4 regions of the Kitasatospora sp. NPDC001309 genome follow, and region 2 is predicted to be linked to each of the others. Evidence: riboswitches for the same ligand, from Rfam matches in the RefSeq annotation. Region 2 holds a riboswitch; each other region holds the start of a gene.
What was found. A riboswitch is a leader RNA that binds a small molecule or an ion and turns the genes downstream of it on or off. The one in region 2 is predicted to bind cobalamin.

Region 1: it holds a riboswitch for cobalamin, as region 2 does, so the genes downstream of both, ACFY2K_RS16865 (CbtB-domain containing protein) here and ACFY2K_RS24830 (CoA-acylating methylmalonate-semialdehyde dehydrogenase) in region 2, are expected to answer to the same signal.
Region 3: it holds a riboswitch for cobalamin, as region 2 does, so the genes downstream of both, ACFY2K_RS25750 (HoxN/HupN/NixA family nickel/cobalt transporter) here and ACFY2K_RS24830 (CoA-acylating methylmalonate-semialdehyde dehydrogenase) in region 2, are expected to answer to the same signal.
Region 4: it holds a riboswitch for cobalamin, as region 2 does, so the genes downstream of both, ACFY2K_RS18265 (cobalamin biosynthesis protein) here and ACFY2K_RS24830 (CoA-acylating methylmalonate-semialdehyde dehydrogenase) in region 2, are expected to answer to the same signal.

Annotation. Positions count from the first base shown of each region.
Region 1 covers NZ_JBIAXC010000014.1:83,386-90,599, reverse strand. Annotated here, with positions in the region: gene ACFY2K_RS16885 (hypothetical protein) at 1-308, shown strand, start outside; gene ACFY2K_RS16880 (CbiQ family ECF transporter T component) at 313-1,533, shown strand; gene ACFY2K_RS16875 (ABC transporter ATP-binding protein) at 1,530-3,173, shown strand; gene ACFY2K_RS16870 (ECF transporter S component) at 3,170-3,958, shown strand; cobalamin riboswitch at 3,981-4,105, shown strand; gene ACFY2K_RS16865 (CbtB-domain containing protein) at 4,143-4,361, shown strand; gene ACFY2K_RS16860 (CbtA family protein) at 4,388-5,263, shown strand; gene ACFY2K_RS16855 ((2Fe-2S)-binding protein) at 5,260-6,057, shown strand; gene ACFY2K_RS16850 (PA14 domain-containing protein) at 6,668-7,214, shown strand, end outside.
Region 2 covers NZ_JBIAXC010000026.1:67,520-74,733, reverse strand. Annotated here, with positions in the region: gene mmsB (3-hydroxyisobutyrate dehydrogenase) at 1-712, opposite strand, end outside; gene ACFY2K_RS24840 (enoyl-CoA hydratase/isomerase family protein) at 709-1,773, opposite strand; gene ACFY2K_RS24835 (acyl-CoA dehydrogenase family protein) at 1,773-2,918, opposite strand; gene ACFY2K_RS24830 (CoA-acylating methylmalonate-semialdehyde dehydrogenase) at 2,924-4,423, opposite strand; cobalamin riboswitch at 4,620-4,811, opposite strand; gene ACFY2K_RS24825 (hypothetical protein) at 5,053-5,274, opposite strand; gene ACFY2K_RS24820 (short-chain fatty acyl-CoA regulator family protein) at 5,421-6,812, opposite strand; gene aceA (isocitrate lyase) at 7,172-7,214, shown strand, end outside.
Region 3 covers NZ_JBIAXC010000027.1:121,214-128,427, forward strand. Annotated here, with positions in the region: gene ACFY2K_RS25725 (AAA family ATPase) at 1-270, shown strand, start outside; gene ACFY2K_RS25730 (Fpg/Nei family DNA glycosylase) at 349-1,158, shown strand; gene ACFY2K_RS25735 (AAA family ATPase) at 1,229-3,223, shown strand; gene ACFY2K_RS25740 (hypothetical protein) at 3,241-4,923, opposite strand; gene ACFY2K_RS25745 (ArsR/SmtB family transcription factor) at 4,977-5,360, opposite strand; cobalamin riboswitch at 5,442-5,636, shown strand; gene ACFY2K_RS25750 (HoxN/HupN/NixA family nickel/cobalt transporter) at 5,668-6,789, shown strand; gene ACFY2K_RS25755 (type B 50S ribosomal protein L31) at 6,862-7,110, opposite strand; gene rpmG (50S ribosomal protein L33) at 7,141-7,214, opposite strand, start outside.
Region 4 covers NZ_JBIAXC010000016.1:74,710-81,923, reverse strand. Annotated here, with positions in the region: gene ACFY2K_RS18285 (cobyrinate a,c-diamide synthase) at 1-36, opposite strand, end outside; gene cobO (cob(I)yrinic acid a,c-diamide adenosyltransferase) at 41-646, opposite strand; gene ACFY2K_RS18275 (putative cobaltochelatase) at 653-2,740, opposite strand; gene ACFY2K_RS18270 (cobyric acid synthase) at 2,737-4,251, opposite strand; gene ACFY2K_RS18265 (cobalamin biosynthesis protein) at 4,248-5,213, opposite strand; cobalamin riboswitch at 5,312-5,443, opposite strand; gene ACFY2K_RS18260 (transcriptional regulator) at 5,637-6,323, shown strand; gene ACFY2K_RS18255 (alpha/beta hydrolase family protein) at 6,729-7,214, shown strand, end outside.

The DNA of each region.
Region 1 (7,214 bases), on a different contig from region 2:
CCGACACCCCCGCGGACGGCATCACCCCGCCGGGCGCGCCCGAGCCCACGCCGGTTCCGGCCGAGGTGTCCACCGCCCCGCCGACCGAGACCCCGAGTGACGGGCCGACACCGCAGACGGCCGTGGCCGCGGCCGGGGCGACGTCCGCGCCCGCCGTGCCAGGCGGGGTGGTGGACGCCGACCCGGTGGCCGACGCCCCGCACGACTCCGGCTCGGTGGTTCCCGCCGTACTCGGGTCGGTCCTCGTCGTGGCGCTGGGCGTGGCCACGGTCGTGGCCGCACGGCGCCGTCGCCGACGGGCCGAGTGATCCGGTGAGCACGTTCGACACCCGCGGTCCCGGCTCCCCTCCGCGTGCCGCCGGGCGGGGTGCGGGGGGCCGGCGCGCCCCGCGCAACCTCCACCCGCTGGCCTGGTGGGCCTGGGCGCTCGCCCTGGCGACCGCGGCCAGCCGCACCACCAACCCCTTGCTGCTCCTGCTCGTCCTCGCCGTGCTCGGCTACGTGGTCACCGCCCGCCGCAGCGAGGCCCCGTGGGCCCGCGGGTTCAGCTACTACCTGTGGCTGGCGCTGACGGTGGTGGCGATCCGGGTGGTCTTCCGATGCGTCTTCGCCACCGGTATCACCCCGCACGACCACCTGCTCTTCTCCCTGCCGCACATCCCCACCCCCGACTGGTACGCGGGGATCCGGATCGGCGGCCCGGTCTCGCTGGAGGCCACGCTCTCGGCGGCCTTCGACGGGCTGCGGCTGGCCTGTCTGATCTGCTGCATCGGCGCCGCGAACACCCTCGCCAACCCCAAGCGGTCCCTGCGCGTCCTGCCCGGGGCCCTGTACGAGCTCGGCGTCGCCGTGACGGTGGCGCTCAGCGTCGCGCCCCAGCTGGTGCAGAGCGTCCAACGGGTCGCCCGGGCACGGAGGTTGCGTGCGGGGGGGCGCAAGGGCGTCCGCGCCCTGCACAGCATCGTGGTGCCGGTCCTGGAGGACGCGCTGGAGCGTTCGCTGGGCCTCGCGGCCGCGATGGACTCGCGCGGCTACGGGCGTTCCGGCACCGCCTCGCGCCGCTCCCGCCGGCTCACCGGGGTGCTGATGCTGCTCGGCATGTGCGGCCTGTGCGCCGGGGTGTACGGACTGCTGGACGGGACGGCCCCGGCCGCGCTCGGCCTGCCCGCCTTCCTCGCGGGTGCCGTGCTCTGCGTGGCGGGTCTGCTGCTCGGCGGGCGCCGGGTGCGGCGCACCACCTACCGGCCGGACCGCTGGCGGGCGGCGGAGTGGGGCGTGGCCGGTTGCGGAGTGGCCGCCGCCGTGCTGCTCTTCGCCACCGTCGGCTACGACGCCACCGACCTCAACCCCTCCCTCTACCCGCTGACCTGGCCGACGCTGCCGCTCGTCCCGGTGCTCGCCCTGCTCCTGGCGGGCGCGGCCGGGATCGTCTCGCCGCCGCCCGGCCGCACGTCCGAACGGACCGCACCGGCCGCACCGAAGCCGCCCGTACGGACCCGCACCGACCGCACGACCTCCGAGGTGAGCACGTGATCCGATTCGACCGGGTCGGCGTGGTGTACGACGGCGAGAGCACGCCCGTCCTGCGCGACGTCGACCTGCACATCCCGGAGGGCGAGCTCTGCCTGGTGGTCGGCCGTACCGGGGCGGGCAAGTCCACCCTGCTCGGCGCCGTCAACGGCCTCGTGCCGCACTTCACCGGCGGCACCCTGCGAGGCCGGGTCACCGTGGACGGCCGGGACACCACCCACCACCCGCCGAGAGAACTCGCCGACGTGGTCGGCGTCGTGGGACAGGACCCGTCGGCCGGCTTCACCACCGACACGGTGGAGGAGGAACTCGCCTACGTCATGGAGCAGTTGGCGATCCCCCCGGAGGTCATGCGCAAGCGGGTCGAGGAGACCCTGGACCTGCTCGGCCTGGCCGAGCTGCGCCACCGCGCCCTGCACGAGCTCTCCGGCGGCCAGCAGCAGCGCGTCGCCATCGGATCAGTCCTCACCGCGCACCCCCGCGTGCTGGTCCTGGACGAGCCGACCTCCGCGCTCGACCCGACGGCGGCCGAGGAGGTGCTGGCCGCGATCACCCGGCTGGTCCACGACCTCGGGGTGACCGTCCTGCTGGCCGAGCACCGCTTGGAGCGCGTCGTCCAGTACGCCGACCGCGTCGCCTACCTGCCGGGGGACGGGACGGTCGTGCACGGTCCGCCCGCCGAGGTCTTCCGGGACACCGCGATCGCGCCGCCCGTCGTCGACCTCGGCCGCCTGGCCGGATGGCGGCCGCTGCCGCTGTCCGTCCGGGACGCCCGCCGCGCCGCCGCACCGCTGCGGGAGCGGCTCACGGACGTACCGGTTCCCCCGCCGCGCCGGGCAGCGGCGGCGGGGGAACCGGTGCTGGAGGCGAAGGGCGTGGTGGTCCGGTACGGGCCTGTGGCCGCCGTCCGGGACGTCCGGCTGGACCTGCGCGCGGGCGAGGTCATGGCGCTGATGGGCCGCAACGGCTCCGGCAAGTCCTCGCTGCTGTGGGCCCTCCAGGGCTCCGGGCCCCGCCAGGGCGGCAGCGTGAAGGTCACCGGTGCCGGGAGCGGGAAGGCCGAGGACCCCAAGCGCCTGCCCGCGGCCAGGGCCCGGCAGCTGGTCGGGCTCGTCCCGCAGACCCCCACCGACCTGCTGTACCTGGAGACGGTCGCCCGGGAACTCGCCCAGAGCGATGCCGAAGCCGAGGGCGCCGACGGGCCGACCGCCCGGCAGATCCTGGACCGCCTGGCCCCCGGGATCCCGGACGACACCCACCCCCGGGACCTCTCCGAGGGGCAGAAGCTGGCCCTCGTCCTGGCGATCCAACTGTCCGCCGCACCAAGGGTCGTGCTGCTGGACGAACCCACCCGGGGGCTCGACTACCACGCCAAGGAGGCGCTCACCGGCATCGTGGACGCGCTCGCCGCCGAAGGCCGTACGGTCGTCGTCTCCACCCACGACGTCGAGTTCGTCGCCTCCGCCGCCGACCGCGTCGTGGTGATGGCCGAGGGCGAGATCGTCGCCGACGGGCCGACCGCCCAGGTCATCGTCGCCTCGCCCACCTTCGCCCCGCAGACCGCCAAGATCCTCGCCCCACTCGGCTACCTGACGCCCCGGCAGGTCGCCGAGGCCCTCGAACCGGCGGAGGCCGCGCGATGACCGCCGTACGGATCCCCGGCCGGGCCCGCGTCGTCGTCGCCCTGGCCGCCTTCATCGGCCTGGTCGCCTTCACCTGGCCGTTCGTCGTCGCACCCGGGAAGTTCGGCTCCAACTACGCCCCGCCGCTGATCTTCGCCGTCCTGCTCGTCCTGGTCCTCGCCGTCGTCATCGCAGAGATCTCGGCCGGCGGCATCGACGCCAAGGCGCTCGCCATGCTCGGCGTCCTGTCCGCCGTCAACGCCGGGCTCCGACCCCTCGGCGCCGGGACGGCCGGTGTGGAGACGGTCTTCTTCATCCTCGTCCTGGCCGGCCGCGTCTTCGGCCCCGGCTTCGGCTTCACCCTCGGCTGCACCTCGCTGTTCGCCTCCGCCCTGCTCACCGGCGGAGTCGGTCCCTGGATGCCGTACCAGATGTTCGGCTGCGCCTTCGTCGGCATGCTCGCCGGCCTGCTGCCGAAGACCCGGCGCCGCCGGGTGGAGGTGCCCGTGCTGGCCGTGTACGGGGCCTTCTCCGGCTACCTGTTCGGCTTCCTGCTCAACCTGTCCTTCTGGCCGTTCTCCACCGACCCGAACAGTTCGATCGCCTACCTCCCCGGTCTGCCCTTCACCGAGCAGTGGCACCGCTACCTGCTGTTCGACCTCGCCACGTCGCTCGGCTGGGACACCGGCCGCGCCGTCACCACCCTGACCGCCGTGCTCGTCGTCGGGCCCGCCGTCCTGACCGTCTTCCGCCGAGCGGCCCGCCGCGCCAACTTCGAGCCCACCGTGCGCTTCGAGGCCGATTGACGGCCCCGGCGGGCAGGCCTACTCTGCCGGATGTAGTGATGGCGTAAGGAAGCCGGTGGAACTCCGGCACGGTCGCGCCACTGTGAGCGGATCGCCCTTCGGGACGGCCCGCGAGTCAGATACGACGCCATCACGATTCGCCCCAACAAGAGCGGGACGCACGATCCCCGAAGGAGGCTCCACCGTGAGCACCAGTATGCCCGGACCCTCTGCCCTGCCCGTCCCGGTCGTGGTGCCGGCGTCCAAGGCCGTCGCCTGGCTCGTCGTCACCGCGTTCCTCGCGCTGGCCGTCTACTACTTCATCGGCGTCGACCAGGGTGCCTACTCCGTGTTCGGCAAGGACATGCACATCCACGAGTTCGTCCACGACTCGCGGCACTTCCTCGGCTTCCCCTGCCACTGACGAGCGGAAGCAGCGAACAACCAGACATGGAGAAGAAACTCATCCTGCGCGGCGTGCTCGCCGGCGCAGTGGCCGGCCTGCTCGCCTTCGTCTTCGCGCGGATCTTCGCCGAGCCGCAGATCAACGCGGCGATCGAGTACGAGAGCGGTCGTGACGACGCGCAGGGCCTGCTGGACAAGGCCGCCGGGCTGCCCATGGACATGGGCGGACCGGACATCTTCAGCCGCACCGTCCAGGCCAACGTCGGCATCGGCGCCGGCATGATCCTGTTCGGTGCGGCGATGGGCGCGCTGTTCGCGGTGGCGTACACCGTGTGCCTCGGCCGGACCGGCAGGCTCCGCCCGCGCAACCTGGCGATGCTGGTGGCCCTGGGCGGGTTCCTCGGCCTGTACCTCGTGCCGTTCGTCAAGTACCCCGCCAACCCGCCGGCCATCGGACACCCCGACACCATCCGCGACCGCGGCAACCTGTACCTGGCCATGGTCGCCTGCTCGCTCCTGTTCCTCGTGCTGGCGGTCTGGCTCGGCAAGCGCCTCCAGGCCCGGTTCGGGAACTGGAACGCCACCCTGCTCGCCGCCGGCGCCTTCGCGGCGGCGATCGGCATCGTCATGGCGGTGCTCCCCTCGCTCGGCGAACTCGCCGACAACGTCCAGCAGTTCGGCCATCACGCGACCGAGACGCCGCTGCCGCTGACCGACGACAAGGGCGCCATCGTCTACCCGGGCTTCCCGGCGGACACCCTGTTCGAGTTCCGCTTCTACTCGGTGGCCGCGCAGCTGCTGCTGTGGGCCGCGCTGGGCCTGCTCTTCGGACCGATGGCCGAGCGAGTGATCAACGCCCGTACGGCGGCCGCCACGGCGGTCCCGGCCGAGTCCGGCTCCGAGCCGGTCGGCGCGGCGTGACGCACACCCGACCGAGGGCCGCGACGCCGCAGCGCGTCGCGGCCCTCGGGCCGTTCTTCGCCTACGAGACCCATGGGGCCGAGGGGAGCCACGAGACCCGCCGGGCCCATGAGACCCATGACGACGGCGCAGTCGCCGTGCCGTGGCGGCCGATGGCCGAACTCCTCGACGATCCAGCGGTGTTGGGGGAGCGGGTGGCCTTCGCCCGGAACCACCTCGCGGCGGCGGGGGGCCGTCCGCCCGAGGCGGTCGAGCAGCGGGTGGCGGCCTCGGTGACCCACCTGGGGCTGGTGGCGCGGCTGCTCTCACCCGCGTTCGCGGTGGCCGTCCTGGACGGGGCGCTGCTCGGGTACGGGCTGCCGGAGGCGAGGTGGCAGCCGACACCGGGCGGCCTGTTCCCGCTGTCGCTGCCCGCCCGTGACGCCGTTCCCGTCGCCGACCGGGCCGAGCTCGCCGCGCGGTTCGTGGCAGAGGTGCTGGACGGGCCGGTGCGGGAGCTGGGCGAAGCGGTGGCCGCCTACTCCGTCTCACCGCGGATCCGCTGGGGCAACGTCGCGTCGGCGGTCAACGGCGCGGCCGCGGGCGTCGCCCGCTCGCGGCCGGAACTCGGCCTGGAGGAAAGGGAGTTCACCAGGCACCTGCTGGCGGTTCCGCCGCTGCGCGGGGCCGGCACCGTGGCCGCGGACGGCACCGGCTTCCGCCGCCGCAGCTGCTGCCTGATCTACCGGGCCGCACCCGACCGGGCCGGCGCGCTGTGCGGCGACTGCGTCCTGGCCGGACCGCCGGCCGCCTGAGCGGAGCAGGGGCGCTCTCGGGCCTGAACGCCTACGCCCCCTTGCCCGGCCGTCGGTCCCCGGGTCGCCGCGCGGACCATCCGACTGCCCACCGAGGCCCTGATCGGCTGGCCGGCCGATCGAAGGGGTGACCGGCCGTACGGTTTTCGGCCAAGTGGGTCGCGGGCGCCGGGCCGTTCCACGACTCCGCTTAGGGATACCTGCGGGCATGTTATTGAACATGTCCCTGACAGGAGTGTCCGGGCGGTGACAGCCGGACGCTGTGACCGGTGTTCCGTTTGGAGGCACGGCGGTTCGGTGGATCCGGCCAAGGTGTACCGGCCCTGTTCCGTGGGGTCCGTCGTTCGCGGAGGATTCGTTGCCCGAGTCCTCCGGTCGGGACCGGAGGAGCGTGGACACGCGTCCTGCCGTGCCGCGGGTCCGGCGGACGTCAACGGGGTTGGAGGGGGCTTTGTCCAGAGGTGCCGGCATGGCGCGGTCGTCCGCGCGCTCGCGGTTCCGGTGGATCGTGTTCGTGGTGGCGACGGCGCTGGTGGCTCCGTTGGCACAGGCGGGAGGCCTGCCACCGGCGCAGGCGTCCGCGCCCGCGCCCGCGTCCTCATCCGGATCCGTGGCATCGAGAGCGGTGCCGCGGGATCTGCCGATCCTGTCGGTCCCGTCGGCGGCCGGGCAGCAGCCGCAGGCCGAACTGCGGGAGCCGAAGGCCGACTTCGCGCCCTTGGCGGCCAGCGGGGATCCGCGCTCCGACGAACGGGGGCGCGAGCGCGCCGCAGCCCAGGAGGCGCCGCAGACCAGCCCGGTGTCCCCGGTCGACGGCGCCGTGGTGGGGACGGAGACGCCCGCGCTGCAGGTGGCCGCGGCCGGTGACGGCGTCCTCTACTGCTTCAAGGTCTCCACCGGGTTCGACGGCCGATCCGGCAGCGTGGTGGACTCCGGGTGCCTCGACCAGCCGCAGTGGACGGTCCCCAAGCACGTGCTGCACGACGGTGGCCGGTACACCTGGACGGCGGCGACCGCGGTGTCCGGCGGGACGACCGCCACGCCGCCGCAGTGGGTCGGGCACTTCACGGTCAACCAGCGGGTCGGCGACCCGGGGCCGGCACCGACCGACCACCTGGGCCCGGTCACGGTGAACCTGTTCAACGGCAACGCGCACG
Region 2 (7,214 bases):
CCGCGAACCCGGCGGCGTAGTCGCGGTTGGCCGGGCTGGTCGGCACCGGCCCGGGGACGGGGCAGTTGGTGGTGAGCGCCCAACACTGGCCGGAGGCGGTGGAGGCGACCTCGTAGAGCGCCCGGTGGCTGAGGCCGAGGCGCTCGCCGAGGACGAAGGCCTCGCTCACCGCGATCATCGAGACGCCGAGGATCATGTTGTTGCAGATCTTCGCGGCCTGCCCGGCACCGGAGCCTCCGCAGTGGACCACCTTGCGGCCCATCGCGGCGAGCACCGGTTCCGCCTCGGCGAACTCGGCCTCGTCCCCGCCGGCCATGAAGGTCAGGCTCGCGGCCTCGGCTCCGGGGACGCCGCCGGAGACCGGCGCGTCCACGGCCCGGTGCCCGACCGTACGGGCGAGGTCCGCGGCCACCCGGGCGTCGCCGACCGCGACGGTGGAGCAGTCCACGAACAGCGCCCCGCTCGCCGCGAGCGTCAACTCTTCGTAGGCCTGCAGGACATGGCGTCCGGTCGGCAGCATGGTGAGCACCACCTGGGCGTCGGCGACGGCCTCCGCCGCCGAGCCCGCCACCGTCACGCCGTGGGCGGCCGCCCGCTCCCGGGCGGCCGCCGAGAGGTCGTAACCGGTCACCCGGTGACCGGCCTTGACCAGGTTGGCGGCCATCGGGCCGCCCATGTTGCCGAGTCCGACGAATCCGATCGCGAGGGTCACCAGCGCTCCAGGGGTGTGGTGGCGGCGAGGCCGAGTTCACGCTCGCCGAGCGGGGCGAAGTAGCGGGCCACGACGGCGTCCTCGACCTCGGCCAGGGTGGCCGGGTGCCAGCGCGGCGAGCGGTCCTTGTCGATCACCTGGGCCCGGATGCCCTCCGCGAGGTCCGGGGTGGCCAGCGCCGCGCAGGAGATCCGGTACTCCTGGTCGAGCACCGCCTCCAGCGGGCCGAGCGCCCGGGCCCGGCGCAGGGCGGCGAGCGTCGCCTTCACGGCGCTCGGGGAGTTGGCCGCGATCCGGTCGGCGGCCGCCTTCGCCTCCGGTTCGCCGCTGTCGCCGAGCCGGTCGAGGATCTCCTCGACGGAACCGGCCGCGTAGCAGCGGTCGATCCAGCCGCGCTGCCCGGCCAGCGGACCGGGCGGCGCGGCGGCGACGTGCCGTTCCAGCGCGTCGTGCACGGGCCGTTCGGCCAGGTCGTCCAGCAGCGCCGGGAGGCGTTCGGCGGGCACGTGGTGGTCGGCGAGCCCGCAGAGCAGGGCGTCCGCGGCGCCGACGGAGCCGGCCGTCAGGGCCAGGTGGGTGCCGAGTTCGCCGGGGGCGAGGGCGAGCAGGTAGGTGCCGCCGACGTCGGGGACGAAGCCGATCCCGGTCTCCGGCAGGGCGATCCTGGTGCGTTCGGTGACGATCCGGACGCTGCCGTGGGCGGAGACGCCGACTCCGCCGCCCATCACGATGCCGTCCATCACGGCCACGTAAGGCTTGGGGTAGCGGGCGATCCGGGCGTTGAGGTGGTACTCGTCGCGCCAGAACTCCTCGGCGGCGCCCGGGTCCCCGCCGGTGGCGGCACGGTGGATGGCCACGATGTCGCCGCCCGCGCAGAGCCCGCGCTCCCCGGCGCCGGTGATCACCACGGTGGCCACGGCCGGGTCGTGCTCCCAGTCGTCCAGGGCGCGCGCGATGCGCCGGACCATGCCGTGGGTGAGGGCGTTGAGCGCCTTGGGGCGGTTGAGGACGATCAGCCCGGCCCGGCCCTCGCGGTGGACCAGGACCTCCTCGGCACTCATCAGGCGGCTCCGATCAGGCCGCGGGCGACGATGACGCGCATGATCTCGTTGGTCCCTTCCAGGATCTGGTGCACCCGCAGGTCGCGGACGATCTTCTCGATGCCGTACTCGGCCAGGTAGCCGTAGCCGCCGTGGAGTTGGAGCGCCTGGTTGGCCACCTCGAAGCCGGTGTCGGTGGCGTGCCGCTTGGCCATCGCGCACAGCTGCGGTGCCCGCCGGTCGCCCCGGTCCAGGGCCGCGGCGGCCCGCCAGAGCAGCGCCCGGGCGGCCTCCAGCTCGGTGGCCATGTCGGCGAGCCGGAACTGCAGCGCCTGGGCGTGCAGCAGCCGGGCGCCGAAGGCCTCCCGGTCGGCGAGGTGGGCGGTGGTGCGTTCCAGGGCGCTCTGGGCGCCGCCGAGCGAGCAGGCGGCGATGCCGAGCCGGCCCCCGTTCAGGCCGGCCATGGCGATCCGGAAGCCCTCCCCCTCGCCGCCGAGCAGGCGGTCGGCGGGCAGCCGGACGCCGTCCAGGACGACCTGGCGGGTGGGCTGGGCGTTCCAGCCCATCTTCCGCTCGTCGGGGCCGAAGGAGAGCCCCGGGTCGTCCCGCTCCACCACGAAGGCGGACACCCCGGCGGCGCCCGGGCCGCCGGTGCGCGCCATCACCACGTACACCCGGGCCGCGCCCGCGCCGGAGATGAACTGCTTGACGCCGTCCAGCACCCAGTGGTCGCCGTCGCGCACCGCCCGGGTGGCGAGCGCGGCGGCGTCGGAGCCGGCGCCGGGTTCGGTGAGGCAGTAGCTGCCCAGGTCCTCGGCGGTGCAGAGCGCGGGCAGCCAGCGGTGGCGCTGGTCCTCGCTGCCGTAGCGGTCGACCATCCAGCCGACCATGTTGTGGATGGACAGGTAGGCGGCGACGGACGGGCAGCCGCCCGCCAGTGCCTCGAAGGCCACCACGCCGTCCAGCCGGGAGAGTTGGGAGCCGCCGACGTCCTCCCGGACGTAGACCCCGGCGAGGCCGAGGTCGGCGGCCTTGCGCAGCACGTCCACCGGGAAGTGCTTGGCCTGGTCCCACTCGACCGCGTGCGGGGCCAGGTACTCGGCGGCGAAGGCTCCGACGGCCTCCGCGATCGCGGCCTGGTCCTCCGTCAGTTCACTGCAGTGCACGGCGTTCACCCCATCGTCGGCATGGTGAAGCTCGCGCCCTCCTTGACCCCGGAGGGCCAGCGCGAGGTGACGGTACGGGTGCGGGTGTAGAAGCGGATCGAGTCCGGACCGTGCTGGTTGAGGTCGCCGAAGGCGGAGCGCTTCCAGCCGCCGAAGGTGTGGTAGGCGATCGGCACCGGGATCGGCACGTTGACGCCGACCATGCCGGTGTCCACCCGGCGGGCGAAGTCCCGGGCGGTGTCGCCGTCCCGGGTGTAGATGGCCACGCCGTTGCCGAACTCGTGCTCGCTGGGCAGCCGCAGCGCCTCCTCGTAGTCGGCGGCGCGGACCACGGTGAGCACCGGGCCGAAGATCTCCTCGCGGTGGATCCGCATCTCCGGGGTCACCCGGTCGAACAGCGAGGCGCCGAGGAAGTAGCCGCCCTCGTGGCCCTCCAGGCGGAAGTCCCGCCCGTCGACAACGAGTTCGGCGCCCTCCCGGACCCCGAGGTCGAGGTACCCGCGGACCCGCTCCAGCGCGTCGGCGCCGACCAGCGGGCCGAAGTCGGCCGCCGGGTCGTCCGAGCGGCCGACCTTGAGCGCGGCGATCCGCTCGACCAGCTTGGCCACCAGCGCGTCCGCGGTCTCCTCCCCCACCGGGACGGCCACCGAGATCGCCATGCAGCGCTCCCCCGCCGAGCCGTAGCCGGCGCCGATCAGCGCGTCGGCGGCCTGGTCGAGGTCGGCGTCCGGCATCACGATCATGTGGTTCTTCGCGCCGCCGAAGCACTGCGCCCGCTTCCCGTGGGCGGCGGCCGTCGCGTAGACGTACCGGGCGATCGGGGTGGATCCGACGAAGCCGACGGCCTGCACCCGCTCGTCCTCCAGCAGGGTGTCCACCGCCTCCTTGCCGCCGTTGACCACGTTGAGCACGCCCGGCGGCAGCCCGGCCTCCAGGAACAGCTCGGCGAGCCGAAGCGGCACCGACGGGTCCCGCTCGGAGGGCTTGAGAACGAAGGAGTTGCCGCAGGCCAGCGCGGGTGCGGCCTTCCACAGCGGGATCATCGCCGGAAAGTTGAACGGCGTGATGCCGGCGACCACGCCGAGCGGCTGGCGCATCGAGTAGACGTCGATGCCGGTGCCGGCGTTGTCGGTGAACTCGCCCTTCAACAGGTGCGGGATCCCGGCGGCGAACTCCACCACCTCCAGGCCGCGTTGGAGGTCGCCGTGGGCGTCGGCCACAGTCTTGCCGTGCTCGGCGGAGAGCAGCCGGGCCAGCTCCTCCTTCTCCTGCTCGACCAGTTGCAGGAAGCGCAGCAGCACCCGCGCCCGCCGCTGCGGGTTCCAGGCCGCCCACCCGGGCTGGGCCTGGGCGGCGTCGGCGATCACCGCCTCGACCTCGGCCCGGTCGGCCAGCGGCACCCGGGCCTGCACCCGGCCGGTGTTGGGGTCGAAGACGTCGCCGTAGCGGCCGGACGTCCCGGCGACGCGCTTGCCGCCGATGAAGTGGGCCAGTTCGCGGACCATCGGTTCCTTCTCTCGTCACGGGTGGGGAGAGGAGGAATGGAGAGAGCACGCCGCGGCATCGGACGTACGGTCGTACGCCGTCGCGGCAGGCGTAAAGTGACGAACCGTCAGGAGCGATGGGCCCCGACGGTCGGCAGCACGGCAGCGGAGCGGGAACAGCGGCCCGGAGTCATGCGTGTCGTCTCCATCCTCGTGGAAAACACGGATCATCCGCGGCCGGTATCCTGACTCCCGGATCCACGCCCGCCCCCTGGCCTTCCCGGCTGGCTGCCAGTGGCCGTCATCTGCGAGGACGAACTCCCCGGTCACAGTGGCGGGACCGTGCCGGACTCACACCGGCTTCCCTGACACCGCGGACCTGCCGTCGACCATATAGTTGGACGTCCTAGTAAGTCCAGACCCACCGCCGCGCGGCGCGGGCCCGAGCGGTCACAGGGGCACGACGGGTCACAGGGCCAGGACGGGCCGGTGGCGGTCGAGCCAGAGCGCGAGGTCGACCACGCGTTCCTGTAGAGCGAGGTGTCCGTGTCCCCGACACCGATCGGCGAGTCCCGGGCCGCGACCACGGCCCTTCGCCGGACCGGCGGCGGGTCATCGGACCGCCGCCCCCGGGCGCCGTTCGATCGCGTTCAGCCGGCCGAAGCCGCGGAGAGGTCCAGCAGTCCCTCCTTGGCCTGGCGCACCAGGTCGCGGAACTGGTCCTCGCTCATCCGGATCTGCTGACCGAAGTCGTCGGTGATCCTCACCCGCCGGTCCACCGGGGCCTCCCGGTCCAGGAACACCTGGGGGCAACCGCAGTTGCAGTTGCCGCAGAACGTCGCGAAGGGCTGTGGCGTCTCGTCGCCGGCCATCCGTCCCACCTCACTTCCGCCCGTGGTGCACGGGGCTTCCGGGCTGGCGATGCCCGCCGCCCAATGTCACCAAACCCGATGGCAGGAAGGGTGGTTGTACTCGTCCGACGGCCCTCCGGGGGCTGCCTCGCCCCGTGCGGCACCGCTCAGGAGGACGCCGGGTACGGGACGAAGGTGCTGGTGTGCTCGTCGACGGCCAGCGGGCGGCCGATCGCCGGGGCCGAGCGCTGGGCGCAGGCCGGGCGTTCGCAGACCTTGCAGCCCAGGCCGATCGGGGTGGCGGCGGCCTCGTCGGTCAGGTCCAGGCCGGCGGAGTACACCAGCCGCCCCGCGTGCCGGAGTTCGCAGCCGAGGCCGATCGCGAAGGTCTTGCCGGGCCGGCCCCAGCCGCCGGGCGAGCGGGTGACGGCGCGGGCCGTCCACAGGTAGCGGCGCCCGTCCGGCATGGCGGCGACCTGGACGTGGACCCGGCCCGGGGCGGCGAAGGCGTCGTAGACGTTCCACAGCGGGCAGGTGCCACCGGTGCGGGAGAAGTGGAAGGGCGTGGCGGACTGCCGCTTGGAGACGTTCCCGGCCCGGTCGACCCGGACGAAGGAGAACGGCACCCCGCGCAGACCGGGGCGCTGGAGGGTGCTGAGGCGGTGGCAGACCGTCTCGTAGCCGACGCCGAAGTGGTCGGCGAGGTGCTCGATGTCGTAGCGGGCGGACTCGGCCTCGGCGTGGAAGGCGGCGTAGGGCAGGACGAGGGCAGCGGCGAAGTAGTTGGCCAGGCCGATCCGGGTGAGCGAGTGCGCGGCCGAGCCTTCGGGGCTGTCCTGGGCGGCGAGTTCGGAGAGCAGCGCGTCGTGTTCCAGGTAGCCGAGCTGGGTGGCCAGCCGGAAGGCCTGCTGGCCGGGGCGCAGCCGGTCCGACAGCCGCAGCGTCCGGGTCCGCGGATCGTACCGGTGCAGCTGCTCCCCGCCGGAGGCGAGCCGTACGCCGTGCACGTCGGCCAGCCGTTCGGCCAGCACCGCCCGCACCCCGCCGCGCCGCAGCCGGATCTCGCCCGCCAACTCCTCGGCGGCGGTGTCGAGTTCATGGACGTAGTTCTGCCGGCGGTAGAAGAACTCGCGGACCTCCTCGTGCGGGGTCCGGGTGTCGGCGGCCGGGCCCCGGTCCCCCGCGAGGACGGCGAGCTGCTCGGCCAGGGTGCGACGGCCGCGCCCGAGGTCGGTCAACAGCCGTGCCACGGCGGGCAGTCGGGTGGCGACCTCGTCGAGGTCACCGGGGGTGATCCGGCCGGCCGCGAGCTCCTCGCCGAGGCCGTCGCGCAGTTCGGCGGCGAGCCGGGCGCTGTCCGGCGGGGCGAAGTACCCGGCCTCCACGCCGAACGCCTCGGTGAGCCGCAGCAGGACGGGGACGGTCAGCGGGCGGGCGTCGTGCTCCAGCTGGTTGAGGTAGCTGGGCGAGAGGTCGATCATCCGCGCCGTGGCGGCCTGGCTCAGTCCGCGTTCCTCCCGGAGCCGGCGCAGCCTGGCCCCGGCGAAGGCCTTCCCCATCGTCCCGCACCTCCGTGTCCGGCCGTCGGGTCGGGCCGGTGCGGCGCAGCCTAGCCGCAACGCCTCCGGGCAGGCCTTCGCAAGCTTCGCGGATTCGCCGGGCGGGCTTCGCGGAACGTGGCACGGCTCCACCGGTGACGGCGGCCGCGTCGGCTGCCAGAGTCGGTGCTGCGGCCGGGAGGCGCCCAGTACGGTGGCGAACGGGCAGGTCAACTGCCCTGACCTGTCGTCCGGGTGACCACGTCCCGCGGTGTTCCACCGCTGCCCGGCGCCACCCGGCCGCCCTCTCGCCACCTCGTGAGAGGTCGCTCACATCCTTCGCAACGTCCTTCGCAGAGCATCCCCGGGAGTCGATCACCATGACCCAGTCGGTTCGGCAGCAGCAGGAGCAGCAGGCGGCGG
Region 3 (7,214 bases), on a different contig from region 2:
GGCCTCGGCGGCTGGAAGCGGCACATCGGCCCGGGCATGATCCCGGTGGTGCTGCTGCCCAGCCTGGACTCGGTGCTGCGCCGCAACGCCCGCCGCGGCGGCACCAGGCGGCTCGGTGACGAGGAGGTCGCGCGCATCCACGGGCGGATGGCCGGCTGGTACAACTCCGGACTGCCGATCATCGACAACTCGTACCTGGACGTCGCCGGTACGGCCGCCGAGCTGGACCGGGTCATCCTGGCCCGGCTGATGGGCATGCCGGTCCGCTGACCACGGGGTTCGGGCGCGGCCGGGGGCGGCTGAGATGATGGACGGGTCCTGCCAGAACCACCCGGGGAGCTGACGTCCGTGCCGGAAGGCCACATCATCCACCGCCTCGCCGGCCAGAACCGGAAGGCCTTCGGCGGCCGCCCGGTGCAGGTCTCCAGCCCGCAGGGCCGCTTCGCCGACGAGGCCAAGGCGCTCGACGGGCAGCTGCTCATCGGCGCGGAGGCCACCGGCAAGCACCTCTTCCTCGGCTTCGAGGAGAGCGGCTGGGTGCACATCCACCTCGGGCTCTACGGCGGCTTCACCTTCGGCACCGGCCCGGCGCCCGAGCCGGTGGGGCTGATCCGCCTGCGGCTGGCCAACGACGACGGCTACGCCGACCTGCGCGGCCCCAACACCTGCGCGCTGGTCACCGGGGCCGAGAAGGCCGCCGTCGCCGCCCGCCTCGGCCCCGACCCGCTGCGCGCCGACGCCGACCCGGAGGCGGCCTGGCGCCGGATATCGGGCAGCCGCACGACCGTCGCCGCGCTGCTGATGGACCAGAAGGTGCTGGCCGGGGTCGGCAACGTGTACCGCGCCGAGGTGCTGTTCCGCCACCACATCGCCCCGCACCGGGCCGGCCGCGACCTCACCCGCCGCGAGTGGGACGCGATCTGGGCCGACCTGGTCGACCTGATGCACCAGGGCGCCGCCGCCGGCCGGATCGACACCGTGCGCCCCGAACACACCCCCGAGGCGATGGGCCGCCCACCCCGGGTCGACGACCACGGCGGCGAGGTCTACGTCTACCGCCGCGCCGCGATGCCCTGCCTGGTCTGCGGCACGGAGGTGCGGACGGAGGCGCACGCGGCGCGCAACCTGTTCTGGTGCCCGACCTGCCAGGCGGCCTGAGGAGGATTCAGGCGCCAGGGACCACCCGACGCCGTAGGCTGGGCCCGGGCTGGTCGGAGGGAGCGCGCGGGTGGACGGCTACGAGGTGTCCAACAGCTTGTCGGGCACGGTGGTGCACGGCAACGTGGTCCAGGGCGGGAACGTCACGGTCCAGCTGCCCCCGAAGCACCGAGTCCCGTACCAGGTCAGGCCGCCGCGGAAGAGCTTCGTCAACCGGGAGCGCGAACTCGCCGCGCTCACCGCCGCTTCGGGCGAGGCCGAGCGGGGCGGACCGGCCATCGTGGTGTTCACCGGCCTGGGCGGCGTCGGCAAGACCGAGCTGGTGGCCAAGTTCGCGATGGAGCAGGCGGAGCGCTTCCCGGGGGGTGTGCTCTACGCGGATCTCAAGGCCTACCGGCACCGCTCGGCGGTGGATCTGGCCGGAGTGCTGGAGGGCTTCCTCCGCGCTCTCGGGGTCCGCCCGCCGGACGCGGAGGCGGAGCGCTTCGGGGAGTTCCGGACGGTGACCGCCGAGCAGCGCTGCCTGGTCCTCCTGGACAACGCCGAGCACGCCGCCGAGGTGCGCGCCCTGCTGCCCTCCAGCGGGATGGTGGTGGTGGCGAGTCGGCGGCGGCTGGATGCGTTGCGGATGGACGGTGCCGAGGTGCGGCAGCTGGACCGCCTGGGCGCGACGGCCGCGGCCGCTCTGGTGCGGGGCTGGCTGAGCGCCGAGCGCGGCACCGACGACGAGGTGGCGGCGCTGGTGGAGCGTTGCGACGGGCTGCCGATCGCGCTGAACGCGGTCGGCAGCCAGCTGCTGCGCCGGGGCCGGCTGTCGGTGGGTCAGGTGATCGCCGAACTGTCGCACCAGGAGGGCAGGTTGGCGGTGCTGGACAACGACGAGGGGAACCTGCGGGGAACGTACGACCCGGTGTACGAGCGGCTCTCGCCGCAGGGGCGGGCGCTCTACCACCTGATCGGTGTGCACCCGGGCCCGTTCGTGTCGGCCGAACTGGCGGCCGCGGTGGGCATCGAACGGGCGGAGGACGCCCTGGACGAGCTGTGTGCCGTCCACCTCCTGGACGTGGTCGTCGACCAGGGGGTGGACGACCGCTTCCAGGTCCACGAGGTGGTGCGCACCCACGCCTACCTCTGCGCCCGTGAACTGCCCGACCGCACCGAGCTGCTGGCGCGGGCGGTGGCGTACTACCGGGGCAGGGCGTCGGTGGCCGACCGGGCGACCGGGCCGCGGCTCCGGTTGCAGGACCCGACCGGCGACGCCCTGCCCGGCTTCCGGTCCGGAGCGGACGCGCTGGAGTGGCTGCACGCGGAACGGGCGAACCTGCGAGCGGTGGTGAAGGCCGCGGCCGACCAGCAGTGGCACGACGAGGCGTGGTGGCTGTGCGAGTCGTTGTGGCCGCTCTACCACGGTCGGAAGCTCTACGAGGACTGGATCGCCACCCACCGGACCGGCATCGAGTCGGCCCGGTGGGCCAACAACCCGGACGCGGTGGTCCGGATGCACAACCAGTTGGCCCGGGCGCATTACGAGCGCCAGGACTTCCGGCTCGCCGCCGAGCAGTTGGCGCTCGCCACCGAGCAGGTGCCGCTGGTGGCCAACCGCCAGGTGGTGGGCGTGCTGTACGAGACGGACGGCCTGCTGTGCCTGGCCGACGGCCGGCCCGGTGACGCCGTCGAGCGGTTCACGCTGGCGCTGGAGGAGAACCGGGGCGATGCCCACGGCGAGATCGTGCAGAGCTACAACCTGGCGCAGGCCCTGATCGCCGACGGCCGCCCGGAGGAGGCGCTGGCCGTGCTCGCGGAGGCCGGTGCCCGGGCCGTGGACACGGACGACCGGGACATGCTGATGAAGCTGCCGCTGGTCCGCGCCCGGGCCCACCGCGCGCTCGGCCGGCTCGACCTGGCCGTCGCGGACGCGGGCGACTGCGTGCGGCGGGCCGAGGAACGGAAGGCGTACCCGAAGGAGGCCCAGGCGCACACCCTGCTGCTCGCCCTCGCCGAGGAACTGGACGACCCGGAGTTGGCGGCGCGGAGCCGGGCCCGGCTGCGGGAGCTGGCCGGTTAGGCCCTGTCCGGGGCCGGTCAGGGCCCGGCGGTGAAGGCGACCCGGGTGCAGTGCCGGCCGGTGCGGACGGTGAGGCCGTGCTCGGGCAGGCCGGCCGGGTCGCCGCCGTCGGAGAGCCAGCAGGCGACGGCGGAGCCGAGCAGCAGGGGGTCGAGGACGGGCTCGGGGCTGCCGAAGTCGCGTGCGGCGTGGGCTTCGAGGAGTCGGCCGCCGGGCAGCCGGAGCAGGTGCCGGGCCGGGCCGAGGGCGGCCACCGCGACGGCGAGGCCGGGCAGTTCGAGGGCGGTGTCGGCGAGCCACTCGACGGCGGGGCGTTCGGCCCGGGCCTCGGTGCGGGCGAGGACTTCGGCGGTGTACCGCAGGGCGTCGCCCGGGTGGTCGTCGGTGAGGGCGTGGAAGCCGCGCGGGGTGTGGTCGTCGGGGTGGAAGGGGTAGCGCCGCAGGCTGACCTCCGTCCCCTCGCTCTTGCCCTCGACGTCGTACGCGCTGGGCCCTTCGCCGCCTCCGGGCCGGGGCGCGGGCTTGGGGTAGGGCGGCAGGACGGGTTCGCCGGCGGGCTCGTCGAGGCCGTCGAGGAAGGAGTAGAGCAGTGGGCGCAGCAGTCGGGCGGATTCGCCGCGGTGGGCGAGCGAGCGGTCGGTGATGGCCGTCAGGTCGGTGCGGTCGTCCGGGGTCCGGGCCAGGGCGAGTTCGAGTTGGGCGGCGAGGTCGCCGTCGGGGTCGAGGACGGGTGCGGCCTGGCCGAAGGCGTAGCTGGGGGACCGCGGGTCGAGTTCGGCGGCGCCGGTGGCGACGATCATCGTGGGCCGTCGCAGGGCGGCGCCGTAGAAGGAGACCGAGCCGTGGTCGCCGATCATGACGTCGGCGGCGACGAGGGCGGCCTGCCAGCCCTGGTGGGGCGGGACGAGGCGCAGGCCCATCCGCCGGGCGTCGTCGAGCAGGGCCGCCGGGTCGTGCCGGCTCCAGATGTTGGGGTGCAGCACGACGGCCACCGCGTACTCGTCGGCGGGCAGTCGGCGGACCAGCCGCTGCGGCAGGTCGGGGTGACGGCCGAATAACGAGTGCTCGCTCCAGGTGGAGTCGACGACGACGAGTCGCCGGCCGTCGACGGCGCCGAGGGCGGCGCGGTAGCCGTCGCGGGAGCGTCGGCTGCGCAGGATCCGGTCGAAGCACGGGTCGCCGACGACCTCGGCGACGTCCAGGGCCTCGGGGCAGGAGGCCCGCAGCCGGTCCAGCTGTTCGGGGTGGGAGAGGCCGAGGACGTCGACGAACACCTCTCCGCGGTGGGTGAGTTCGTTGCGGGAGAGGCCGGCGGAGCTGACCGCGTCGCCGGTGGACTCGGTGACCAGGCGGTTGTAGCCGGCACCGTGCGGGAGGACGACCAGGCGGGCGTCCAGCCGGTGCATGGAGGCGTGGACGGCGCAGGCGACGGCCAGGTCGAAGCGGTGGCGGACGGCGTCCTCCCAGTCCAGCACGGTGTAGCCGGGCAGGCCGTGGAGGTACTCGTCCAGGGCGCGGTCGGCGAACGCGGAGCCGGGGTTGACGGTGAAGTACCGCTCGATGCCGTCCGGGTCGAGCAGGGTGAGGACGTCCAGGACCCGGGTCGCCGAGGTGAGGGTGCGGGCGACCGCCAGCACGCGGGCCTTGACCGGGCGGGTGTTCCAGCGGTCGGCGGGCCAGACGTGGGGGTGGGACGGCACATCGTGATCGTACTCACCCCGCCGCGCCCCCGGCGTGGTTTGCCGAGTGTCGGTCAGCCCGCCGCCGCGGCGGGCTCCTCGTGGTCGGCGGCGGCGCACTCGTCGAGGAGGGGGCGCAGGGCGTCGTCCACGAGCCGGTAGCGCACCACGCGTCCGTCCTTGTCGCCGGTGACCACGCCCGCCGTGCGGAGCAGTCGCAGGGCCTGGGAGACGGCCGGGTCGCGCATGCCGGTGGCGACCGCCAGGTCGCTGACGGCGAGCGGGCCGGCCCGGTGGAGGGCGAGCAGCAGGGCGAGCCGGCCGGGGTCGGAGAGCAGGGAGAACCGCTCGGCCCAGGTCCGGACGTGGGCGGTGTCCCCGATGGCGGCGATGGCCTCGCAGACCCGGTGTCCGTCGATGGTGCGGTGGCCCGCGCGGTCGGCCGGTACGAGATGCATGCGGACATTCTGGCAGCTCACGACCTGTGATCCTGGACACCTGCACAGGTGCGCAACCTTGCGAGGGTGTGGTCCTGCCCCTACGGTGTTCCCCGCCGTGGTGCTCGGGAAGACCGGTGACGGACCCTCAACAGGTCCCATTCCGGAGCGGCCCTCGCCACTGTGATCGGGGGACAGTCGTCCGGATCCACGTGCCACTGGGTGCTTCGTGCACCTGGGAAGGCGGGTCGGGAAGCCCCGTGAGCCAGGAGACCGGCCACGGCATCTCACGAAGTCATTCCACGAGGTGCTGGAGCGTGATCCGAAGATGACCCTGCCCGAAACCGCCGCGCCCGCCGAGGCGGGCCCCGCCCCCTCCGTACTGCCCACCTTCCGGTGGAAGCGCGAGGACACCCTCCGGACCGCCGGGTTGATGGGGGTGATCCTGGCCATGCACGTGGTGGCCTTCGGGACCCTCGTCTTCCTGGTCGCGCCGCACAACTACGCCGTCGGCACCCAGGTCTTCGGGGTGGGCCTGGGCATCACGGCCTACACCCTCGGCATGCGGCACGCCTTCGACGCCGACCACATCGCGGTGATCGACAACACCACCCGCAAGCTGATGGCGGACGGCAAGCGGCCGGTCTCGGTCGGCTTCTGGTTCGCGCTCGGCCACTCCTCGATGGTGGTCATCATGGCTGCCCTGGTGGCGGGCGGCGCCCAGCTGGCGAACACGCTGATGGACGACGACTCGGCCACCCACAAGTGGCTCGGGCTGGTCGGCACCACGGCCTCCGGCGCCTTCCTCTACCTGATCGGAGCGCTCAACCTGGCGGCGCTGCTCGGCATCCTCAAGGTGTTCCGCTCGATGCGGGCCGGGCAGTTCGACGAGTCGGAGCTGGAGGCGCACCTCGACTCGCGCGGCTTCATGGCCCGGATCCTGAACCGGGCGACCCGCTCGATCACCCGGCCCGGGCAGATGTTCCCGGTCGGCATGGTGCTGGGCCTGGGCTTCGACACCGCGACCGAGGTCACCCTGATGGTGATGGCCGGTTCGGGCGCGGCGGCCGGGCTGCCCTGGTACGCGATCGTCTGCCTGCCGCTGCTGTTCGCGGCCGGGATGAGCCTGTTCGACACCCTGGACGGGACGTTCATGAACTTCGCGTACCAGTGGGCCTTCTCCAACCCGGTGCGCAAGGTGTACTACAACCTGACCATCACCGGGCTGTCGATCGCGGTGGCCTTCATCATCGGCACCATCGAGCTGGTCGGCGTGCTGCACGAGAAGCTCGACCTGACCGACCCGGTGACCGGGTTCATCGCGGACATCTCGCTGGACAACGTCGGCTACGCGATCGCCGGGCTGTTCGTGGTGGTGTGGGCGATCGCCATCGCGTACTGGAAGCTGGCGGGCGTCGAGAAGCGCTGGACGCCCACGCAGCAGCAGTAGCGGTGGCGGCAGTGCCCGCGCGTCGCGAACGGCGCCTCCCCGAGCCGGGGAGGCGCCGTTCGCGTTCCGCCGTCAGTGCCGGTCGCCGTAGCGGCGGCGGAACTGCTCGACCCGGCCGGCGGTGTCGAGCACCCGGGACTGGCCGGTGTAGAAGGGGTGGCTCGCCGAGGAGATCTCGACGTCGATCACCGGGTAGGTGTTGCCGTCCTCCCACTCGACCGTGCGGTCACCGGTGACCGTGGAGCGGGTGAGGAAGGCGAGGCCGCCGACCTTGTCGCGGAAGACGACCGGGCGGTAGGCGGGGTGGATTCCGGGCTTCATGGCTGGGCTCCTCCGAGGGGGTTCGTGCGGTCAGCGCTCTTCGCGGAAGTCGACGTGCCGGCCCGTGACCGGGTCGTACTTGCGCAGGACCATCCGGTCCGGGT
Region 4 (7,214 bases), on a different contig from region 2:
GGGCGCCGCGACGACGAGGCGGGGGACGTTGTTCAAGAGGTCACCACTCGATACCGCGCTGGCCCTTGCGGCCGGCGTCCATGGGGTGCTTGACCTTGGTCATCTCGGTGACCAGGTCGGCGACCCCGGTCAGCGCCTCGGGCGCGTACCGGCCGGTGATGACGACGTGCTGGCTGCCGGGGCGGTCCTGGAGCACCGCGACGACCTCCTCCGGGTCGATCCACCCCCAGTGCATCGGGTAGGTGAACTCGTCCAGCACGTAGAAGCGGTAGGTCTCGGCGGCGAGGTCGCGCTTGACCTGCTCCCAGCCCTCCTTGGCCGCCTCCTCGCTGGTCATCTCCTGCTCGGCGGAGCGCTGGATCCAGGACCAGCCGGAGCCCATCTTGTGCCAGTCGACGGTGCCGCCCTCGCCGGAGGCGCCGAGCACGCGCAGCGCGTTCTCCTCGCCGACCTTCCACTTGGCGGACTTCACGAACTGGAACACCCCGACCGACCAGCCCTGGTTCCAGGCCCGCAGCGCCATGCCGAAGGCGGCCGTGGACTTGCCCTTCCCGGGGCCGGTGTGCACGGCGGTGATCGGCTGGGTACGGCGCTGACGGGTCGTCAGGCCGTCGTCGGGAACGCTCTCGGGGACACCCTTGGGCATGTCGGCTCAGGCCGCCTTTCGGATCGAGGTGGAGACGGGTCGGTTGGCGCGGACGAGCGAGGCCACGCCCTCCGCGCGCAGCTCGTCCAGGCTGACGGCGCTGCCGCCGAGCAGCCCGGCCAGGGTGCGGGCCAGGCCCAGCCGGACCGGCCCGGACTCGCAGTCCAGCACCACGCTCGCGGTGCCCTGGGCGGCGAACAGGGTGGCCGCCCGCTGGGAGCGGGCGAGCGCGTCCCGCCCGCCGGTGGCCCGGCCGTCGGTCACCACGACCAGCAGCGGGCGCCGGTTCGGGTCGCGCAGCCGCTCGACCCGCAGCACCTCGTGGGCGCGCAGCAGGCCGGCCGCCAGCGGGGTGCGCCCGCCGGTGGGCAGGGTCTCCAGCCGGGCGGCGCCGACCTCCACCGAGGAGGTGGGCGGCAGGGCCAGTTCGGCGTCCGCGCCGCGGAAGGTGATCATGCCGATCTTGTCCCGGCGCTGGTAGGCGTCCATCAGCAGCGACAGCACCGCGCCCTTGACGGCGGTCATCCGCTGCCGGGCGGCCATCGAGCCGGAGGCGTCCACCACGAACAGCACCAGGTTGGACTCCCGTCCCTGGCGCACCTGCTCGCGGAAGTCGTCCTTGTGCAGCACCAGCGCCCGGCCGGCCCGCCCACGCGCCACCTGGTGCGGCGCGGCGGCCTGGAGGGTCGCGGTCAGGTGCAGCCGGCTGAGCGCACCCTGCGGGCGGCGGGCCCGGACGGTGTGCCCGCCGGTGGTCTCGGCGGGGGAGCGGCGGCCCTGGGCGCCGTGGCCGGTGCCCTGCACGGTGAACAGCCGCGTCCGGTACGGGTCCCCGGCCGCGACCGGTGCCGACTCCCGGGCGGGGGAGGGGTGCTGGGCCGGTACGGGCTGCGGCTCGGGCGCCTCGGTGTCCGTGGCCGCGGGCTCCGGGGCCGCGCCGTCGGCCGGCTCGGGCGCGCCGCCGCCGTCGGGGCCGCCGTCACCCGGGCCGCCGTCACCGCCCCCGTCCGGACCGTCCCCGTCGGGCTCCGGCCCGTCACCCTCCGGCTCCGGATCCGGCTCGACCTCCGGCTCCTCCGGCTGGGCGTGCTCCTCCAGCGTGCGGTCCAGCTGCTCCTCGTCCAACCCCGGGGCGTCGAAGGGGTTGCGGCGGCGCCGGTGCGGCAGGGCCAGCTGGGCGGCCTTGCGGACGTCCTCCTCCAGCACCTCCGTCCGCCCGGCCCAGGCGGCCAGCGCGACCGCGGTGCGGGCCATCACGATGTCCGCGCGCAGCCCGTCCACCTCGAACGCCGCGCACACCGCCGTGATCTGACGCAGCGCCACATCCGTCAGCTCGACCTTCGGGAGCAACTCCCGCGCCGCGGTGATGTGTTCGGCCAGCTCCCGCTCCTCCGCCGCGAACCGGTCGGCGAACCCGGCCGGATCGGCGTCGTAGGCGAGCCGGCGCCGGACCACCTCGGCACGCTCGGCCGGCTCCCGGGTGGCGGCGATCTCGACGGTCAGGCCGAAGCGGTCGAGCAGCTGCGGCCGCAGCTCGCCCTCCTCCGGGTTCATGGTGCCGACCAGCAGGAACCGCGCCGCGTGCCGTACCGACACGCCCTCGCGCTCGACGTAGGAGCGGCCCATCGCGGCGGCGTCCAGCAGCAGGTCCACCACGTGGTCCTGGAGCAGGTTCACCTCGTCGATGTACAGCACGCCGCGGTGCGCCTTGGCGAGCAGGCCGGGCTCGTACGCCTTGACGCCCTCGGCCAGCGCGCGCTCCAGGTCGAGCGAGCCGACGATCCGGTCCTCGGCCACGCCGACCGGCAACTCGACCAGCTGGGACGGCCGTTGGTGGCTCCCGAAGGTGGCGTGCGGGCCGTCCGGGCACTGCGGGTCCGGCCCGGCCGGGTCGCAGGCGAACCGGCAGCCGTCCACGACGGCGATGGCGGGCAGCAGCCCGGCCAGCGCGCGCACCATGGTCGACTTGGCGGTGCCCTTCTCGCCGCGCACCAGCACGCCGCCCACGGCCGGGGAGACCGCGTTCAGCAGCAGCCCGAGCCGCAGGTCGGCCATCCCGACGATCGCGGTGAACGGATAGCGGACCTCACTCATGCGTCACTCCCAGGTGCTCCGGGCAGGAGGAACGGCAGCGATCCGGCCGCCGGCACCCCGCCCTCGATCAGCTTCCACAACGCGTCGGTGTCCGCGTGCTCGTCGATCAGGTCGCCCAGCCGGTCCAACCGGGACTCGCGCGCCACGGCGAACGAGGTGTCCGGCGCCGGTACGAACGCCCGGCCCGCCAAGTCGGCGACCTCGCGCAGGAGTTCACGGCGGAAGCCGTCGTTCTCCAGCGCGCCGTGCCAGGTGGTGCCCCAGACCGAGCCGACCCGGCAACCGTCCAGGAAGGGAACGCCCCCCTCGACGGCCACCACCCCGTGATGGATCTCGTACCCCTCCACCCGCTGCCCGTACGCCTCGCCGACCGGCCGCGCCAGCACCTTCTCGACGCCGAAGCGCACCCGGGTCGGCAGCAGCCCGAGTCCGTCGACCACACCGGCCTTCGACTCGACCTCGTCCTCGATCGAGTGCGCCAGCATCTGGTAGCCGCCGCACACCCCGAGCACCGGCCGCCCGGCCGCCGCCCGCGCCTTCAACGCCGGCTCCAGGCCGCGCTCGCGCAGCCAGGCGAGGTCCGCCACGGTCGCCCGGGTGCCGGGCAGCACCACCAGGTCGGCGTCGGCCAGCTCCTCCGGCCGGGTCGCCCAGCGCACCAGCACGCCCGGCTCCTGGGCCAGCGCGTCCAGGTCGGTGAAGTTCGACAGGCGCGGGAAGCGCACCACGGCGACCCGCAGCACGTCCGCCCCCAGCGGCCCGCGCCCGTCCACCCGGTCCACCACGGTGGACAGGTCCAGCGAGTCCTCGGCGTCCAGCCACAGGCCCGGCAGCATCGGCAGCGTGCCCAGCACCGGACGGCCGGTCAGCTCGTGCAGCATCTCCAGCCCGGGCGCCAGCAGCCGGGCGTCACCGCGGAACTTGTTGACGAACCAGCCGGCCACGTGCCGCTGGTCCTCCGCCGACAGCAGCGCCAGCGTCCCGTACATCGCGGCGAACACCCCGCCGCGGTCGATGTCCCCGACCACCACCACCGGCAGCGCGGCGGCCGTGGCCAGGCCCATGTTGGCGATGTCCCGGTCGCGCAGGTTGATCTCGGCGGGGGAGCCGGCGCCCTCGCACACCACCACGTCGTAGCGGGCGCGCAGATCGGCCAGGCACTCCAGCGCGCGCTCCAGCAGGACGGGCTTGCGCTCCCGGTAGTCCAGCGCGCCCACCTCGGCCACCGGCCTGCCCAGCAGCACCACCTGGCTGCGGCCGTCCGCGCCCGGCTTGAGCAGCACCGGATTCATCGCCGCCTCCGGCTCCACCCGGGCGGCCTGCGCCTGCATCGCCTGGGCGCGGCCGATCTCGGCCCCGTCGGCGGTGACGAAGGAGTTCAGCGACATGTTCTGCGCCTTGAACGGCGCCACCCGCACGCCCTGGCGGGCCAGCCACCGGCAGATCCCGGCCGTCACCACGCTCTTGCCCGCGTCCGAGGTCGTCCCCGCGACCAGCAGTGCGTTGGTCATGCCCCACCCCTCTTCCTCATCAGCATGCGCAGCAGGACGTGCCCCGCGACCGTCGTACCCAGCGCCAGCGCGCCCACCCGCCGGGACAGCGTGCAGGCCCGCTCGATGTCGTCCACCGTCACCGGCCGCAACTCGGCACCCAGGACGGGCCGGTGCTCCACCCGCTCCCCGTACCGCAACGTCCCGCCCAGCCGGACCCCGACCGCCCCCGCGAAGGCCGACTCGGCCTGGCCCGCGTTCGGGCTCGGGTGCGCGGAGCCGTCCCGGCGCCAGACCCGCCAGGCGGTCCGGGGCTCGGGCGCGGCGGCCACCGTCAGCAGGGCCGTCAGCCGGGCGCCCGGCCAGCCCGCCACGTCGTCCAGCCGGGCCGAGGCCCAGCCGAAGCGGGCGTAGCGGGGCGAGCGGTGGCCCACCATGGCGTCCAGGGTGTTCACCGCGCGGAACGCCAGCAGCCCCGGCGTGCCCGCCAGGGCACCCCAGGCCAGTGCGTTCACCACGGCATCCGCCGTGTTCTCGGCCACCGACTCGACCACCGCCCGGGCGATCTGCTGCCCGTCCAGGGCACTCGGATCCCGCCCGCACAGGTGCGGCAGCCGCTCCCGGGCCGCCGTCAGGTCGCCTGCGGCCAGCGAGCGTCCGACGGTGCGGGCCTCCCGGGTCAGCGAGGTGCCGCCGAGCACCGTCCAGGTCGCCGCCGCCGCCAACGCGGCCCGGCCCAGCGGACGGCGCCCGACCGTACGGTCCAGGGCGAGCGCGCCGGCCGCGACCGCACCCACGCACACCGCGGTGTACCCGGCACCGGCCGCCCGGTCGTCGCGCCACAGCCGCCGCTCCAGCCGCCCCGCGGCCGTGCCGAACAGGGCGACGGGGTGGCCGCGGCGCGGGTCGGCGTACCGGGCGTCGGCGGCGTAGCCCACGACGGCGCCCACCGCGAAGGCCGCGGCCCGGGTCAGCGGGCGCACAACATCGAGAAGCCGGGGATCCAACCGGGCGGGGCAGCCTGCATCGCGTGGGTGTCCTCACTCAGGGTCCGCGCCCTGGATCGACGTACCGGGGGCGAGAGTCTCCTGGCTTCCGGGTCCGACGCACCCCCGGGCCTTCCAACGGCCCCTGACGGTCCGCCGTGGCACTTTCCGAGCGTGCTCCCCGGTGACAGTGGCGGGACCGCGCCGGACTCGCACCGGCTTCCTCTCCATGCCTCCGTTTGGCCCCAGGATCCCATCACGCGCCCGAACCGGGAGTCAACCGAGGTCACGGAGGGGTTGGTCACACGACGCACCCGCCCCCGCCCTGTGCGATCGCCCAGTACCACCAAGAGCCCGGCGCCCCCGCTTCGTGCGTTCGGCGGCTGGGGCCGCGCCGCAGGCCACGCCTACGGTTCGGCCATGCGCCGCAGAAAGCCCCCCGTCGCCGCCCCCGCCCCGGTGCCGTTCTCGCCGGAGGCCGCCCGGGCCCACCGAACCGGCCTCGGGCTGACTCCCGAGCAGGTCGCCGAGGGCATGGCCGCACACGGCGTCCGACTGCTGCCCGGCCACGTCCTCGCCTGGGAGGACGGCGTGCTGCGCCCCGGCGAGACCGAGTTCATCGCCCTGGCCCGCGCCCTCTGGTGCCCGGCCGCCGCCCTGATGCCCGGCCACCCCGTCAGCCTGCGCGACCACCGCCTCGCCCGGGAACTCCCCCCGGAAACCGTCGCCGAACGGGTCGGCATCCCCCTGCCCACCTACCGCCAGGCCGAACTGACCGGCGACTGGGACGGCGACCCGGACCAGACCCACGCCCTCGCCCAGGTCCTCGGCCTGCGCCTCACCGAACTCGTCGAGGCCACCGGCCGCCGCGAGGCCCTCGACGCCCTGCTCCGCCAGTGCGTGGCCGGCCGCTGGCAACCCCACCTCCGCCCGATCGCCCGCCTCGTCCCCGTCCCCGAACCCGACCTCGCCGCCGTCCTCCCCGTCCTCCACCAGGAACACCACATCCCCTCCCACTGGGGCACCACCACCCACCCCACCACCCCACCCCTCACCCCCCGCTTCTGGCACCTCCTCAGCACCCACCACCCCACCATCCCCGTCTGACCGGCACCAACCCACTGCGGGCGTACAGGCACGGGCGCGCGGGCAACGCCCCGCGCGCCCACCACCCCCTCCCCCCACCACCCGCCCAAGGCGAGAGGGACGCGCTGCGGGAGGGGGCGGTGGAGGGGGTGGGTGCGGAGAGGGGCGTTGCGGGTGATTTTCAGACCGCCCATGGCGCCCAGCACCCCACCCCACAGGGTCGGCGGTCGGAAAATCACCCAGCCCCCGGAGCGCCCACCCCCGGAACCGCCCCCGGCGTCACCCACCCTCCCGAGAGCCCACCACCCCACCCCAGCCCCGCGCAGCGGCCCCCCCAGACGGCCCCGCCCAGTGGCCGCCCCGCCACCCCCCTTGTGGACTGGTCCTCGAACACCGTCCGGGTCAGTGAACAGAGCGGGGATCGATATGCGTTGGGGAACCGCAGCCGTCGTGGCGGCCGCCGCCGCCGGGGCCGCCGTCCTGGTCGTCGGCCGTCGGGCCTCCGAGCGGTTGGTCCGTCCGGCCGCGGGCCCGGCCGCCGACGGCCCGGATTCGGGGCCGGTGCTGGTGCAGAGCCTCGCGGCGGGGCGGGTGACGTTCAGTCGGCGTCCTGAGAGCCTGCGCCCCGGTCGCTGGGCGGTGGAGTGGGCGGACGGCGGGCACGCGGTGGTGGAGGAGGTCCTGCACAGTGACGCGCAGGGCGTCACCCGCCGGCTGGTCCGGGCGGACCGGGGCACCCTGACGCCCGGCACCGAGGTCCGCTTCACTCCGCGCGTGCACCTGGGCGATCCGACCTCGGCGCTCGGCCTGGCCTTCACCGACACGGTGGCCGACGGCGAGCTCGGCCCGCTGCCGGTCTGGCTGCTCGGCGGCAAGCGCGGTACCTGGGTGGTCCTGGTCCACGGCCCGGAG